DNA from 3 places in the Verrucosispora sp. WMMA2044 genome. Region 1 is predicted to be linked to each of the others. Evidence: riboswitches for the same ligand, from Rfam matches in the RefSeq annotation. Region 1 holds a riboswitch; each other region holds the start of a gene.

What was found. A riboswitch is a leader RNA that binds a small molecule or an ion and turns the genes downstream of it on or off. The one in region 1 is predicted to bind cyclic di-AMP.
Region 2: it holds a riboswitch for cyclic di-AMP, as region 1 does, so the genes downstream of both, O3597_RS15990 (C39 family peptidase) here and O3597_RS24500 (NlpC/P60 family protein) in region 1, are expected to answer to the same signal.
Region 3: it holds a riboswitch for cyclic di-AMP, as region 1 does, so the genes downstream of both, O3597_RS04410 (hypothetical protein) here and O3597_RS24500 (NlpC/P60 family protein) in region 1, are expected to answer to the same signal.

The regions. Positions count from the first base shown of each region.
Region 1 is NZ_CP114913.1:5,372,754-5,378,327, forward strand. It holds gene O3597_RS24485 (zinc metalloprotease) at 221-1,225, shown strand; gene O3597_RS24490 (pyridoxamine 5'-phosphate oxidase family protein) at 1,294-1,830, opposite strand; gene dcd (dCTP deaminase) at 1,908-2,486, shown strand; gene O3597_RS24500 (NlpC/P60 family protein) at 2,499-3,533, opposite strand; cyclic di-AMP (ydaO/yuaA leader) riboswitch at 3,546-3,680, opposite strand; gene O3597_RS24505 (C40 family peptidase) at 3,873-4,868, opposite strand; gene O3597_RS24510 ((Fe-S)-binding protein) at 5,137-5,574, opposite strand, start outside.
Region 2 is NZ_CP114913.1:3,526,540-3,532,113, forward strand. It holds gene O3597_RS15970 (class I SAM-dependent methyltransferase) at 1-293, opposite strand, end outside; gene O3597_RS15975 (hypothetical protein) at 476-787, opposite strand; gene O3597_RS15980 (helix-turn-helix transcriptional regulator) at 1,142-1,954, shown strand; gene O3597_RS15985 (DUF397 domain-containing protein) at 1,951-2,145, shown strand; gene O3597_RS15990 (C39 family peptidase) at 2,213-3,109, opposite strand; cyclic di-AMP (ydaO/yuaA leader) riboswitch at 3,336-3,476, opposite strand; gene O3597_RS15995 (hypothetical protein) at 3,753-4,511, opposite strand; gene O3597_RS16000 (hypothetical protein) at 4,711-5,223, opposite strand; gene O3597_RS16005 (acyltransferase) at 5,335-5,574, opposite strand, start outside.
Region 3 is NZ_CP114913.1:955,196-960,769, reverse strand. It holds gene O3597_RS04420 (AAA family ATPase) at 30-2,144, shown strand; gene O3597_RS04415 (cation diffusion facilitator family transporter) at 2,225-3,142, shown strand; cyclic di-AMP (ydaO/yuaA leader) riboswitch at 3,295-3,426, shown strand; gene O3597_RS04410 (hypothetical protein) at 3,431-4,534, shown strand; gene O3597_RS04405 (PfkB family carbohydrate kinase) at 4,751-5,574, shown strand, end outside.

The sequences.
Region 1 (5,574 bases):
TCCCCGATGTTGCTGCGTCGCGGCGGGCCGGAGGCAGCAACATCACCGAAAGTGCGTGGATCTTGGACTCCGGGCGAGGTGGCCGGACGGACCGGCAAGAAGTTTCAACACCGCAACATATGGCCATGTTCAAATCTGTCTATCGGTTGTAACGTCTGCCCCACGTTTTCCGCACGGCGCGACACAACCCCCGGTCGCGTCGCCAGAAAGAGGTGGGCATATGGGACTGCGTCCCGTCCTGCTGAACCGGCGTACGGCCGGCATCGCATCGACGTCGCTCGCACTGGTGCTCGGCGTGGCCACGGTCGGCCTCCTGCCGGCCGCCACCACGACCGCGAGCCCGGCGGCGGCCGCCCTCACGGCCGACGAGGTGTGTGAGGATCCGACGGGCACCCTGGCCCGGGCCAAGGGTGGCAGCGCCGTCAAGCACGATCCGAACCAGTTGACCCTCGCCCAGGTGCACCAGCGCGAGGCCGAGTTCGCCGACATCCTGCAAGAGCGCGCCAAGCGAGTTGGCCAACGCACGCTGAGCGCCCAGGCCGCTGCGGCCTCGGTCACCATCCCGGTGGTGGTGCACGTGATTCGCCGCGACACGACCCGGGCCGGCGGAAACATCCCCGACTCGATGATCCAGTCCCAGATCAACGTGCTGAACCAGTCGTTCAGCGGTGCGACGGGTGGCGCCGCGACCGCCTTCGCGTTCCAGTTGCAGAGCATCAACCGGGTGACCAACTCGTCGTGGTACCCGATCCGGCAGGGCTCGTCGGCCGAGCGGCAGATGAAGACCCAGCTGCGGCAGGGCAACAAGGCGACGCTCAACATCTACCTCGGCGCGCTCAGCAACAACCTGCTGGGCTGGGCGACCTTCCCGCAGCGCAGCCTGAACGTGATGGACGGCGTGGTCGTGCTCAGCGAGTCGCTGCCCGGCGGCACCGCCACCAACTACAACCAGGGTGACACCGGCACCCACGAGGTCGGCCACTGGCTGAACCTGTACCACACCTTCCAGGGCGGCTGCTCCGGCAGCGGTGACCAGGTGTCGGACACCCCTGCCGAGGCCTCGCCGGCCAGCGGCTGCCCGACCGGCCGGGACACCTGCTCAAGCTCGGGCCTGGACCCGATCACCAACTTCATGGACTACTCGTACGACGGCTGCATGTACCAGTTCACCCCGGGCCAGGCCACCCGCATGATCAACGCCTGGAACTCCTACCGCGCGGCATAGCGCGTTCACCGCACCGCGTACCGCAGGTGCCGGCTCCGTCGAACGGGGCCGGCACCTGCGCGTGTGGGTCAGGCGGCGCGGCTGTGGTGCCGCCCGGAGTGGGCCGGCACCGGGCGCGCGGCCTGGGGCGTGGCGCCCGCCGGGTCGAGCCAGACCTGGACCGCCGGACGGGCCGCCAGCTCGCTCGGCCCAGCCACCGACTGCTCCCGTCGGGCCAGCATCGCCACGTCGACCGTGAACTCGAACAGGCGCCAGTCGGCGTGCGGGGCGGCCCGCGCCGCGAACGCCAGCCGGGCGACGGTGGCATCGTCCGTGACGGGCCGGGCGCGCCCGGCGACGTACGCCTCGTCGTCGCTCTCCTCCGGCGGGAACGAGTGCAGCGCGTAACGGCCGTCGCGCTCCAGGTCGCGCCGCTTCGGTGAGTCGATCACGAAGCAGTAGAGACCGTCGTCGGTGATCACCGGAGAGACCGGGTGCACCCGGGGTCCGCCGTCGGCGCGGACCGTGGCCAGGTAGCCGAAGCCCGGGCCGTACTGCTGCATGAGAAGGCGGATCCCGTCGGCGAGTCGAGGCTCGTCAGCGGCGAATTCGGACCAGGAAGCCATGCCGACATCCTATCGAACACACGTTCGAAGCGGGTAGTCCGGCACGCGTGTCGCATACCGGCAGCTATGGTGTGGCGATGCTGCTCTCCGACCGCGACCTGGTCTCCGAGATCAAGGCGGGCACCCTGGCGCTCGAACCGTTCGAGCCCACCCTGGTGCAGCCCTCCAGCATCGACGTACGTCTGGACAAACTCTTCCGGGTCTTCAACAACCACCTCTACACCCACATCGACCCGGCCACCCGACAGGACGACCTCACCTCCGCGGTCGAGGTGCCCGACGGCCAGGCGTTCGTGCTGCACCCGGGCGAGTTCGTCCTCGCCTCCACGCTCGAGGTCATCTCGCTGGGCGACCAGCTCGCCGGCCGCCTCGAAGGCAAGTCCAGCCTGGGACGGCTCGGCCTGCTCACCCACTCCACCGCCGGCTTCATCGACCCCGGCTTCTCCGGTCACGTCACCCTGGAACTGTCCAACGTGGCAAACCTGCCGATCACCCTCTGGCCGGGGATGAAGATCGGGCAGCTCTGCATCTTCCGGCTCTCCTCGCCGGCCGAGCATCCGTACGGCTCGGCCGTCTACGGCTCCCGCTATCAGGGTCAGCGCGGCCCGACGCCCAGTCGTGCCTGGCAGAGCTGGCGCACCTGGCCCACCCGCTGACACCGCAGATCCTCAGCCGGGCCGGCCGAAACTGTGCACCGGGCTGCTGTCCAGCCGCTTCATCTTGACCGGTTGACCCGCCCGGGAGGCGTGCACCACCCAGCCGTCGCCGACGTACATCCCGACATGGTGCAGGTCCCGGTAGTAGAAGACCAGGTCGCCGGGGCGCAACGCGCCGCGACTGACCGACTCGGTGACCCGGCGCTGTCTCGCCGCGTTGTGCGGCAGTGCGACACCGGCCCGCGACCAGGCGGCCAACGTCAGCCCGGAACAGTCGTACGCGTCGGGCCCCTCGGCGCCCCAGGAGTACGGCTTGCCGATCTGGGCGCAGGCGAAGGTCACCGCCTCGCCGGCCGCACCACCCGGGTAGCTGGCCGGGCAGGGCGCCGGCCGTAGCGGCCCACCACCACCCTTCCCGTACGCCCGCAGCCGGAGCCGTTGCAACCTGTCGATCTCGGCGTCGATCTGTCGCCGCCGCTCGGCGAGATCAGCCTCGGTACGGGTCAGCTCGCCGATCGTGCGGTCCAGGCCGGCCTTGGCGGCGGCGAGTTCGTCGCGCAGGTCACTCGCGTGCCGCACGTCCTGCTGCTGCACGCGGGCGTACCGGTCGAGCAGCCCGAGCTGCTCGACCACCTCGCCCGGCGACCGGCTGCCGAGCAGCGTGTTGACGACCCGGACCTGTTCGCCCTTGTACGCGCGGGCGGCGAGCTTGCCGACCCGGTCCATGGCCTCGTCCACCTGGCGTTGCAGCGGTGCCATCCGGGCGGCCAGCGCGTCCGCCTCCCGCCGCTTGCCGGCCAGGTCCTGCCGGGTCGCGTTGTGCTGCTCGATGACGGGTTCGAGCCGATTCCAGTCCTCGTCGATCTGGCGCTCGATGTCGGCGACCGTGGGCTCGGCCCGGGCCTGCGTCGCGCCGCCGACCAGCATCACAGCGGTCGCGGCCAGGCCGGCGAGAATGCAGCGGTACCAGCTGGAACGCGGCGCCGCCGTCGGTCGGCCGGGCATCCCCGGCCGCAGTGACGGTGGCCGCGGGGCATGGTCTGCCACCGGGCTCAGCACTCCTTCTTCCGCTACCGCCTACCGGGTTAGCTGACGGGTTCGGGCGGGAAGGGACGCCCTACCGTGACCGTCACGGATTCACCCCGGGTACCTGGTTCCCCGGCTCGCTGACGAGCGATTCGGCGGTGTCGGACCGTTACCGCCCGGGCTGGGCGGACCTGCCAGCGGCCGACGATTGCCCAGCGTAGGGACGATCGGCGTCGATACGCAACACAACCGCACCGTTACCGTGGGTGCTGATACCCGACAACGGCGAGGGCCCCCGTCGACTTGACCGGGGGCCCTCGGGCGTTCCTACGCGACCGCTCAGCGGACGCTGGTGGCGGCTCAGCCGGGGCGGCGGAAACCGGCGACCGGCATGGTCGTGATGGGCGAGACGTTCACCGGCTTGCCGGCGCGAGCCGCGTGCACCATCTGGTTGTTGCCGAGGTACAGCCCGACGTGGCTCACGTCGCTGCGGAAGAAGACCAGATCGCCGGGACGGGCATCGGCGCGGGAGACGGCCTTGCCCTCGTTCCACTGGGCACCGGTGAAGTGGGTGAGGTAGATCCCCGCGGCCTTGTACGCGTACTGGGTCAGACCCGAGCAGTCGAACGAGTTCGGGCCGGTGGCACCCCAGACGTACGGCTTGCCGACCTGGGCGCACGCGGTCCGGATGGCCGTGCGGGCGGCGTCGCTGACCACACCGTTGATGGTCGGGCAGTTGGTGGTCTTCACCGTCGTCACCGGCAGCGACTTCTCCAGCCGCTTGATCTCGGCGTCGATCTGCTTCTTCTTGGCCGCCAGCTGCTTCTGCTTCGCCTCCTGGTCGGCGATCAGGGCGTCGAGCTTGGCCTTCTGGTCGTCGTACTTCTTGCGGATCTTCATGACGCCTTCGAGCTCGCGGCGCTCCTGCGAGGCGAGCCGGTCGAGAAAGGCCATCTGCTCGCCGAGCTCGTTCGGCTTCGAATTGAGCAGGACGACACCGATCTCCTTGGACGGGCCGGTGATGTAGTACCGGGAGGCGAGATCGGCCACCCGGTTCATCGCCAGCTCGGTCTCCAGGGCCAGCGGCTGGATCTTCTTCTCCAGGCTCTTCGACTTCTGCTTGTTGACCCGCAGCTGGGAGCGCACCTTGTTGTACTGCTCGATGGTGGGTTCCAGCTTCTGCCACTGCTTGTCGATCTGGGCCTCGATCTCGTCGACCGAGGGCTCGGCGTACGCGGGGGCGGCGAGCAGGCCGGCACCGACCGCGGCGGCGGCGACCAGGACGACCAGCCCGCGGGCGGCCCTACGCAGGCCACCCGGACGGGATCGTCCCGGCGCACGACGATGGAGGGGCATGGTTGCCACCGGCAGCGTCTCCTTTGCAACCGACCACCGGGCGTCCCGCGAGAGGTATGTGGCGGGATCCGACGACCCATGGCGGTCGGTGCCCCACATTAGGGAACGGTAGGTGGGGAATCAAGGCGACCAACGGCTCATTCACCTTTGCGCGACGGTACGCACACAAAGGGTGTCGGCCGATTCGTTATAGTTACGTACGCCAATACAAAACCGGGCGGGGCGGCACTGGATAGGGGTGCCGCCCCGCCCGGTGTGTTCGGGCCGGTCAGCCGGCCACCGGCGTGGTCTCCTCGGCGCCGCCGACCTGCTCGGGCTTGACCGAGCGGAGCAGAACGCTGGCCACGTCGATGACCTCGACCTGCTCTCCGGCACCCTTGCCGTTCACCCCGTCGGTGAGCATCGTCGAACAGAACGGACAACCGACGGCGACCGTCCTCGCCCCGGTGGACATGGCCTCCTCGACCCGGTCCACGTTGATCCGCTTGCCGATGCGCTCCTCCATCCACATGCGGGCACCACCCGCACCGCAGCAGAAGGAGCGCTCGCTGTTGCGGGGCATCTCGGTCAACTCGCCCTGGATCGCACTGCCGAGCACCTCACGCGGCGGGGTGAAGACCCGGTTGTGCCGGCCGAGGTAGCAGGGATCGTGGTAGGTCACCCCGCCGTCGACCGGCTGCACCGGGGTGAGCCTGCCGGTGGCGAC
Region 2 (5,574 bases), 1.8 Mb from region 1:
GCCACCAACACGCGCACGTCGCCCCGGCCGGCGAGTACCCGACGCGCCACGGTGGCCAGTTCCCGTCCCGGCTCCAGGCCGACCACCTGCCAGCCACGCGCCAACAGACCACGGGTGGCCTTACCGGTGCCCGTACCGACCTCCAGCGCCCGGGCCGGCCCGGCCACCAGGCCCGTCGTCTCGGCCAGGTCGGCGAACAACGCCTCCGGATAACCCGGCCGGGCCTGCTCGTACAGTTCGGCGGCCGTGTCGAACGTCGTGGCCAGCCCCGCGTACGGTTCCTGCTCCCCCATGATGTCCCCTCGCAGGTGTCAGACGTCGCGGTCGATGTCACAGGTGATCGTCGCACCACCCCGACCAGCCGCCCCCACGCCACTCCCACCCACTCGCCGCCCGAGATCTTGGAACGTTTCCGTCTTTCGCGAACGGAAACTTTCCAAGATCTCGGGTTCTCGCGCTGGGCGGCTACGGGGTGCTAGGTGGGACGGCGGGTCCAGGCCATGAAGCGGGTGAAGAGGGTGGTGGGTGTCGGGCCGTCGTGCGGGTTGAGGCGGTAGAGGTCGCGCATCGCCTCGTACATCAGGCCGGCGAGGTAGATGGACAGGCCGGGCAGGTTCCCGTCGTATTCGACCCGCAGCAGCAGCCGGGCCTGACCGCAGGGCCAGGGCTGCCCGTCGACGCGGCAGCACCAGATCGGCCGCAACGGGGTGTGCGGCACCTCGTCACCACAGGTGGAGGGTCGCAGCGGACGCGGACCCCGCTCGGGAGGGAAAAGCCGGGTGGTGATCGCACCCGACCGGCCCACGGTCACCACCGGCCCCCGTTGACCCGCCGTTGCCACCCCGGTGAGGACACCGGCAGCAGCGTCGTCGGGCACAGGTAGCGGGCAACCCGGGTACGCACATCGACCTCCCAGTCATTGATCGGAAGGGGCCGCCCGGACACGGGGGAAGGCGCACGGGCGGCCCCGGGGCAGAACCGCCCCGTCCCTGTCTGGATGGGAGCGGCCCCGCTGCGTGACAGTCTGGTGAGGACACCGCTACTGTCGGAAGGCATCGACGCTGGCCACGGTGGGTTCCGGGTGCCCCGAACCGGCCCCTGGCGGCCCCTTGGCGATCTACGTAGACCCGGTGGAGGGGACATGGAACGCGAGCAGCCTTCCGACCTGCACGAGTTGATCCGTACGCAGCTCCGCCGGCTGCGAGCCGCGGCCGGCATGAACCAGGAGGAATTCGGTCGGCGGACGAACTACTCGGCGTCGCTGGTGTCCGCTGTGGAGGTGGGCACCCGTCCCCTCGACCGGCCGTACGCGAAGCGGGCCGACGAGGTGCTTCAGACCGGGGGCATGTTCGAGGAGTTGCTGCGCACGGCGGAGGTGCTGCGCCAACCCTCGTGGTTCCTGCCCTACCTGGAGGCCGAGCGCAACGCCCGGCAGCTCCGCTGTTACCAGCCGACGCTGGTGCCGGGCCTGCTCCAGACCGAGCGCTACGCCCGCGCGGTGATCCGGACCGACGCCGCGCTGACCGAGGCGGGGGTGGAGCGTCGGCTGGCCAACCGGATGGCCCGGCAGGCGGTGCTGGAGCAGGACGACCCGCCGCAACTCGTCGCGGTGATCGACGAGGTGGTGCTGCGGCGGGTCGACGAGGAGCTGAAGGACGTGCTGGTCGAGCAGGTGCACCACCTCATGGAGCTGGCCACCCGGCCCAACATCAGCGTGCACCTGGTGCCCACCGGCGTCGGCATGCACATCGGACTGACCGGCCCCTTCACCCTGGCGAGGGGCGCGGACGGCGGCTGGGTGGCTAATCTCGAAACTCAACTTGGCGGCGTTCTCGCCGACAAGGACGACGACCTGACCGCCCTGCTGTCCCGGTGGGAGACGGTGCGCAACGAGGCACTGTCCGGCCGCCAGTCGATCGAGCTGATGAAGGATGTGGTGAAGCCGTGGATCTGAACGGCGCGACCTGGCGCAAGTCCACCCGCAGCGGCGCCGGCGGCGGCGACTGTGTGGAGGTCGCCGACAACCTGACGGGCATCGTGCTGGTCCGCGACACCAAGGATCGCGACGGCGGCACGCTGGCCTTCACCCCGGCGGCCTGGGCGAGCTTCGTCGGCCAGGCGAAGCAGCACGGCCCGCACGCCTGACGTACGTACCCGGAAGCCCTCGGCCGGCGGGCCGAGGGCTTCCGGGTGTGCAGCGGGACCGGTGCGATCAGGCCGAGTAGCCGCGGGTGGCGGCCCAGTTGGCCAGGTCGATGGTGCTGAGCCAGTACGACGGGTACGAGGCGTCCGCCGAGTCGGCGATCTTCACCAGCCGCCCGGAGTCCTTGTAGCCGACCACGGCGATGTAGTGCCCGCCGGGGAAGGAGTGCCAGCGGCCGTCGGTGTCGGTGACGGTGCCGGCGACGTTCACCACGACGCCCCGCCCGTCGCTGACGGCGGTGACGACGTCCGCCTGGAGCTGGTCCATCTGGGCCGGGCTGGCCGCACCGCCACGGATCATCGTGGTCTCGTACGGGTCGCCCTTGACGACGGCGTTGAGGACGCGGGTGGTGTCCTCGGCCGAGTTGGTGCCCGCGAACGTGGTGCCGAGCTGGCTGGCCAGGGCGTCCTGGCTGCGCGCGACACCGGCGGCGCTCAGCGCGTTACGCACCGCGGCGGGACCGCAGTAGTAGCCGTTGATCTGGGCCTGGTGGTCGTACGCCAGGACCTTCGAGGCGGGCGGCTTCGGTGCCGCCTTCTTGCTGGTCAGATCCGGGTCCGGGGTGGCCGAGCTGGGCTTCGGCGACGGCGAGGCGGTGGCGCTTGCCGGTGCCGGGCTGGCCGGCGCGGCGCTGCTCGGCGCGGCGCTGCTCGGTGCGGCGCTGCTCGGTGCGGCGGTCGACGGCGCGACCTCCGCCTGGCTCGGCGCGGCCACCGTGTCGCCGGACAGTTCGGCGGCGGTGGTGGCCTGCGCGGGGGCCGGGGTGTTCCCGGTGCCGGCGAGGGCGGCTCCGGTGCCGGTGGCCAGGACGAGGGCCACGGCGGATCCGGCAACGAGCTGATAGGGGCGTTCGCTGACCAGCCGGCGGAGCCGGCGGGAAAGGGTGTGCTTCACGGATTCCTCCACGGGCTGAGGGGAGAACGGCACACCGGCTCCGGCGGTCGGGTCGGCAACGGGACGCCGACGACCGCCCGGGCGAGCGGGACAGGCCGTTCAAGGGGTACGCCCGGAAGAACCCGGGCGGTGGCGATGACCGGGGTCAGCTCGCGGCGGTCGGGCCGGCGAGCACGGGCACCGCGGTGCCGTGGAGGCGGGGGAACGGGGGAATCACATCGGACTGCACGAGGGTTGGTACTCCTTCCGTCACCGCCGACCGGGTTAGCTGACGGATTCGGGCGGGAAGTCGCCCTACCGCGGGCCGAGGCTCGCGGATTCACCCCAGTGGTGCAGTGGGTCCCCGGTTCGTGAGTTCACGATTGAGCGGGTCGGTACGGCGTCGCTTCCTGCGATCGGTTACCGCACCGGACGCGCTGACACTACTGGCCGGTCACCTCGAAGCCAACCCGCTCTGACCTGCTTAAACATGATCGAGCCAGGCAATTTTCGGGTAACCGGGAACTGGCGTCACTCAATGGGACCGACGGCATCCCGGGCGCCTTCGGGTGACAACCGGACGGCAGGGGAAAATCTCGCCGGGGATTACTGCGGTAATCGCCTCACCTACGAACAGTGACCGAATTTCGAGCAATGTGACCCAGCTCACGGAATTTCAGCCGAGCCGAGCCGGACGCCAGCGCGGGACCAGGTCGGGCCGCCCGGCGGTGGCTCGACCGGAGACGGGCGGTCGGGTCGGTCGGAGCCGCTCGGCGGCCGCGTACGCCTCGGCGGAGAGGCTGCGGGCCGCCTCGGTGGCCAGTTCCGCCGCCCGCCACAGGTCACGCTCCCGCTCGGCGGCCGATCGATAGGCGGCCAGACGGTTGTCGCGCACCACCCGGGCGAGGACCGCCTCCTGCTCGGCCGGGTGACGTCGGGGGTCCCAACCGGACCGGTGCGCCAGCACGTCGGTGAGCTGTCGGGCGGTCAGGTCACCGCGCCAGTGGGCAGCCATCGCGGCCCGGTGCAGCCAGCGTTCCCGAGCCGCGTACTCGGCCGGGGTGCGCGGGGTGCGCGGGGCCGACAGCCCGGTGACGCCGGCCAGCCGACGGGCGGCGGCCTCCGCCTGGTCGTACGCGGCCCAGGCGCGGTCCAGCTCCGCCTGGGCCACCCGCCACGCCGTACGCCGTCGCTCGGCGTTCTGCCCGGCACCGGCTGCCGCGACCGCCACCTCCCCGGCGTATCGGCGCAGGTCGGCCTCCTCGGTCGCGGCGCGGACCGCATCCTGGTCGGTGGTCTTCTCCACCGGCCCGGCCGGCTCCGGGCGGGCGACCAGCACGGTGAGTACGCCCAGCGCGAGCACCAGCAGAACCGACCAGATGGCGGCGGCGCGTGGCACCTCGATCAGGAACTGGTAGAGAACGGTCTTCTCCATGTCGGCACCTCAAAGACATCGGTACGGCGTCGGTGGTCGTACCGGCAGCGGATGGCGTTGCGGCGCGGTTGCCGGGTTGGCGGGCGGTGCCGCCGGTCATGGCGAGCATCGACGGCGCGACCGGCGGCGACGGGCTGGCCGTGCTCGGCGCCGAGGCGCGGCCGGGCGCGGTCTGGAGGCGCGGAAAGGGTCGCCAGGATCAGGCGTGCGGTGGGGCGCGGGCGACTCGGACACCCGTCACCCGAGCCGGCGACCCCCGCGTGACGCCGGCGGTGCCGCTGTCGAGCGCCGTCAGCCCGGGCTGGCCACCGGCCGCCGGTGGCATCGCGGGAATCCCGGACCCGGCGAAGTCACCGGCGTCCCGCGCGATCGGCGACCCGGTCGCCTCCGCCGCGTCAGCAGCGCGCGGTCCGGTGGACGACGCGGACACCCCGGCCAGGTCGGCGCCACCGGCACCGCGCACGGTCGGCGTCGCCAGGCCGACCGGGTCGAGGCCGGTCACCAGGTCGAGACCGGCCAGGTCGAGGGGTGCGGCGACTTCGCGGGCCAGGTCCGGTGCGACGGCGGCGGCCGGCGATGCGGCGGCGGGTGACTGGTCGGGCAGGGCCCAGGCGCCGAGGGTGAAGGCGGCGGCGACCGCGAGCCCGGTCAGCAGCCGCGCGGCCCAGCGCGCCAACCACCACAGCGGACGGGCGGGCGCGGCGGGAGGCACCTCGTCACGCTACCGCCACCGCCCGCCCGCACACACCGGTCCCCGGGCGTGTCGTACCGTCCGGCGAGTCGGCCACGTACGTCGATACGCGCAGGTCAGCCTGCCGGCCGCCTACCGTCCCTGATGGACGGGGCGGTCCTGCTCCGGGCCGGTGGCGGGGTCCGGGTCGCTGCCACCGGACACCCGCTGGCGCGGCAGCCCGTCCACGACCGGTCCGCCCGGCGTCCCGGATCGCGGGGCACCGTTCGACTCCGTGGCTCGCGCCGTGCCACCCGGCGTCGTGGACCACCCGCCATCCGACGTCGCGGACCGCGCCGCGCCGTTCTGCCGGCCGGGTCGTGGCGGCCGGGA
Region 3 (5,574 bases), 1.9 Mb from region 1:
GCCGGGCGGCGTCACGAGGAGAGCGAGCGGTGGATCAGAGCACCCTGGATCAGGAGATCGCCGCCGAGCAACGGCATCTCGACCGGGTGTACGCGCGACTGGCCGAGCTGCGCCGATCCGCCGTCCGCGCGGAGCGGGAGGGCTATCGGCTCGCCCGGGTCGGCAACTTCGGTGCGCTCGTCGAGCGGGACGCGATGGTCTTCCACGCCGCGCAGCGACGCCACCTGCTCGATGCCGAGTACGAGGGGCTGGTCTTCGGCCGCCTCGACCTGCGTGACGGGCAGACCCTGTACGTCGGGCGACTCGGTATTCGCGACGAGGACGCCACCACCCTGGTGGTGGACTGGCGGGCCCCGGCCGCCGCCGCCTTTTACCAGGCGACGCCGGCCGAGCCGCTCGGCGTCGTCCGGCGCCGCACGATCCAGTCCAGCCGCGAGCGGGTCACCCGGATCGAGGACGACCTGCTGGACCCGGACGCCGCCCCACCGGACATGCCGGTGGTCGGCGACGGCGCGCTGCTGGCCACCCTGTCCCGGACCACCGGTCGCGGCATGCGGGACATCGTGGCCACCATCCAGCGCGAGCAGGACGAGGCGATCCGCTCCCCCGGCTCGGGCGTCACGATCGTCTCCGGTGGCCCGGGCACCGGCAAGACGGCGGTGGCGCTGCATCGCGCGGCATACCTGCTCTACACCGACCGCAGCCGGTACGCCGGGGGCGGCATCCTGGTGATCGGCCCCTCCTCGGTCTTCGTCGAGTACATCGCCTCGGTGCTGCCGTCGCTTGGTGAGGACACCGCCACCCTGCACTCGCTGGGCACCCTGTTCCCCGGGGTGGTGGCCACCCGCACCGACCCGCCCGAGGTGGCGGCGGTCAAGGGTTCGCTGCGGATGCGCCGGGTGCTGGAACGGGCCGCCCGGGACGCGGTGCCCGACGCCCCGCCCGAGCTGCGCCTGCTGTACCGGGGCACGCTGCTGCGGCTGGAGCGGGCCGAGCTGGACGCCATCCGGGAGCGGGCGCTGCCTCGTGGCGCCCGCCGCAACGAGGTGCGTCGGGCCGGCTTCGACGGCGTGCTCGCCGCGCTCTGGGCGCAGGCCCGCCGGCTGGGCATCGCCGGGTTGCCCGAGCAGCGCGCCTTCGAGGACGAGCTGATCGACCGGACCGATTTCCGCGACTTCCTGAAGGCGTGGTGGCCCCGGCTGCATCCGCGGCACGTGCTCGCCTGGTTGGCCGATCCGCAGCGGTTGCGCCGGTACGGCGCGGGACTGCTCTCCGGCGCCGAGATCCGGCTGCTCGGCTCGGCCTACCGGGGGTTGGCCACGGATGGTCTGACCGTCGCCGACGTCGCGCTGCTGGACGAGCTGGACGCGCTGCTCGGCAAGCCGATGCGCGCTGCCCGCCGGAAGCGGGACCCGTTCCAGTTGGCCGGTGGGGTACGCGAGCTGAGCACGTTCGCCGACCGGCAGCGGGCCGCCCGGCAGGCCGCCCGGGAGCGCCCCGAGGATTACCGCGACTACGCCCACCTGGTGGTCGACGAGTCCCAGGACGTCTCACCGATGCAGTGGCGGATGGTGGGCCGGCGCGGCCGGTTGGCGTCCTGGACGGTGGTGGGCGACCCGGCGCAGACCGCGTGGACGGGGGATCCGCAGGAGTTGGCCCGGGCCCGCGACCAGGCGCTGGGGCGCCGTCGTCGGCACCGCTTCACGCTCACCACGAACTACCGCAACTCGGCCGAGATCTTCGCGGTGGCGGCGGCCGAGATCCGGCGGGCGTACCCCGATCTCGCGCTGCCCACCGCGGTCCGCTCCACCGGGATCGATCCGGTGCGGCTCGTGGTGCCGGCGCCCGAGTTGGAGACCACCGTCGTGACGGCCGCCAGCGCCCTGCTCGGCGAGGTGGAGGGCACCGTCGGGGTGATCACGCCGGTGCCGCGACGGGACCAGGTCGCGGCCTGGCTGGGAGCCCATGGCGGCGATCGGTTGCAGGTGGTGACCAGCCTGGAGGCCAAGGGCATGGAGTACGACGGGGTGGTGCTGGTCGCCCCGGCGGAGATCCGGGCGGAGCCCGGCGCCGGTGTCCGTACTCTCTACGTCGCGCTGTCCCGGGCCACCCAGCGGTTGACCACCGTCGAGGCGACCGGTTGAGATCGCGAGCCGACGATTGCACTCATAGCGATGTTGGCATAGGTCCGTCCCCGGCCCGCCTGACGACGCAAGGTGTCTGGGTGGGCGCCGGCCATGACCACCACCACGCTGCGGTCTCAACCGCCGCACACCGCCACTCCGGCCGGCTGTGGGCGGCGTTCGCCCTGCTCAGCGCCCTGATGCTGATCGAGGCAGGCACCGCTTTACGGACCGGTTCGCTGGCCCTGCTCTCCGACGCCGGGCACATGTTCACCGATGTGCTGGGCATCGGCATGGCCCTCGCGGCCGTGGCCGCCACCCGGCGGGCCGACACCGACCCACAACGCACCTTCGGGCTCTACCGGCTGGAGGTGCTCGCGGCCCTGGCCAACGCCGTACTGCTCTCCGGCGTCGCGGTGTACGTGCTGATCGAGGCGGTACGTCGATTCGGGGATCCGCCCGAGGTGCTCGCCGGCCCGGTTCTGGTGGTGGCGGCGCTCGGCCTGCTCGCCAACGTCGCCGCGTTCGCGCTGTTGCGCCCGGGGGCGCGGGAGAGCATCAACCTGCGGGGGGCCTACCTGGAGGTGCTGGCGGACCTGCTGGGCTCGCTGGGCGTGATCGCGGCCGCCCTGCTGATCGCCGTGACCGACTGGTGGTGGGCCGATCCGCTGGTGGCGGTCGCGATCGCCGTGTTCATCCTGCCCCGCACCTGGCGCCTGGGCCGGGCAGCGGTACGCATCCTGGTCCAGGCCGCACCGGAGCACCTGCAGGTCACCGCGGTGCACGACCGGCTGGCCGCGGTACCGGGCGTGGCCGGCGTCCACGACCTGCACGTCTGGACGTTGACCTCCGGAATGGAGGTCGCCTCCGCACACCTGACCGTCAGTCCGGACGCCGATGTCGGCACCGTCCTGGCGGCGGCCCGCTCGGCGCTGCACGAGGACTTCCAGATCGAACACGCGACCCTCCAGGTCGAGCCGCGTACCGACCCCGGGGGTTGCGGGTCGGTGCGGTGGTGACCAGGCCAATCGGAGAAAAGTAGGTTATTGTCCGATTTGCTCTGGTCTACTAGTCAACAACCGAACACCAGCAGTAACAGCAGCTGCACCGGTCACGTGCGCACCGGTAGGCTCTGACCCGGCCACCGCCAGGCGGCACCCACCGGTGCCGGCGGCGGCCGCCGCCTAATCGCCCGCCAGGGCGAACCGGGGAACCACGTTCCTGGGGTGTATCCGCGCCAGCGGTAGGGATCTTCCGTCCCGAACCCGTCAGCTAACCCGGTCGGCGGCTGACGGAAGGACATGTGCATGCCAGCAGTGGCAACGGTAAGACCGGCCGCCCGTACGGCGGCCCTGATCGCCGCCGCGCTCGCCCTCACCCTCGGCGTCGCGCTGGCTCCCTTCTCCCCAGCGACCGCCGCACCGCAGGCGTTGCGCGCGGCGGCACCGGGAGATGTGGACGACGAGGGCGGCACCCCGGCACTACGGGCCCAGTTGGAGGCGGCCAGCAAGGGCTATCTCGACGCCAAGACGGCGCTCGACCGCTCGGTGAAGCGACAGAAGAAGCTGGCCGAGCAGCTCAAGACGACCGAGAGCCAGGTCGCCGAGCGCGGTACCAAGGTCGCCGAGATCGCCGCGCAGGCGTACCGCACCGGACGGCTGGGTGCCGCGTCGGCGCTGCTCAACAGCGGGTCACCGGCCGGTTTCATGGACCGGGCGGCGGCGCTGGACGCGGTGGCCGCCAATGAGGACCGTGCGCTGCGGGAACTCCAGACCGCCCGGGACGAGGTCAGCGCCACCAAGCTGGCCCTGGACGCGGAGATCCAGGAACAGCGCAAGCAGGTGGCCGTGATGGCCAAGCGCAAGGACCAGGCCGAGCGGGCGTTGACCGTGGCCATCGAGCGGGACGAGGCGGCCGAGCGGGCCAGGGCCGCCGAACGGGCCGCCCGGTCACCGTCGCGTAGCGGCGGGTCGAGTCCCACCGCCAAGCCCGCTCCGCGTAACTCCGACGGGTCGTGGCCCTCGGAGTCGTGCAGCGTCAACGACCCCACCCCGGCCAACGGCTGCATCACCCCACGCACCCTGCACGCGCTGAAGCAGGCCAAGTCGGCTGGCTTCACCCGGTACGTCTCCTGCTACCGCTCCGGCGGCTCGGGCGAGCACCCGAAGGGTCGGGCCTGCGACTTCGCGGCCCAGAAGAAGGGCTTCGGCGGGGACGCGACCGGAGGTGACCGGACCTACGGCAACAACCTGGCGGCGTACTTCGTCAACAACGCCGACCGGCTCGCGGTGCTCTACGTGATCTGGTACAGGCAGATCTGGTTGCCCAGCAGCGGCTGGAAGTCGTACAGCGGTGCCCGCGGTGACCCGTCCAGCGACCACACCAACCACGTTCACCTGTCGGTGTACTGACCTCCTCGTCGCGCCGGGTGAACCGCTCTTCACGAGCGGTTCACCCGGCGTTGCGTTTTTCCGTCGGCCGGCCGGGCACCGTCCCTTCGGCGCGCGTCGACGCGTCTCGTTGGATACCGTCGTACCAGTAAGCGGTATTTGTCCGCTAGCGGGAGGAACGCCCATGGACGAGCGAATCGCCAGGCCCGGCGACGGTACGGACCACGGAGTGCGTTCATGAGCGGCCGCGTCATGATCTTCGCGCCGACCCCGCTGCTGACCGTCACCATCGACCAGCCGAGCGACGCACCGGAGCTGCACCTGCACCCGGGCGGGCAGGGGGTGTGGCAGGCCAGGATGGTGCTGTCCCTCGGCGTCGACGTGGTGCTCTGCGCGGCACTCGGGGGCGAGGTCGGGCAGGTGCTGGAGCCGTTGCTGGTCAGCGAGGGGGTCGACCTCAAGGTGGTGGCCCGCGACTCCGGTGGCACCGGCGGGTACGTGCACGACCGTCGCGAAGGTACCCGTCGGGAGGTCGTCGACGTGATCGGCCAACCGTTGAGCCGGCACGAGCTGGACGAGCTGTACAACCTCGCGCTCGGCGAGGGCCTGCGCGCGCCGGTGAGCGTGTTGAGCGGCCCGAACCATCCGTCCCTGGTCCCCGCCGACCTCTACCGGCGTTTTGCCGCCGATCTCGGCGCCAACGGCGGCCGGGTGGTGGTGGACCTCTGCGGCGAGCACCTGACGGCCGTCCTGGAAAGCGGGGTCTTCTTCCTCAAGGTCAGTCACGAGGAGCTGATCGCCGACGGGCGGGCCGAGGGCGACGACGAGGAACAGCTCACCCGCGCGATGTACGACCTGCACGCCTCCGGTGCCGAGAACGTGGTGGTCAGCCGGGCCGACAAGCCCGCGTTGGCACTCGTCGACGGCGAGGTGTTCACGGTGCGGATGCCGCGCCTGGAGGCGGCCGACCCCCGCGGGGCGGGCGACTCGATGACCGCCGGGGTCGCCGCCGTGGTGGCCCGGGGCGGCGATGTGCGCACGGCGATCCGTACCGGCGCGGC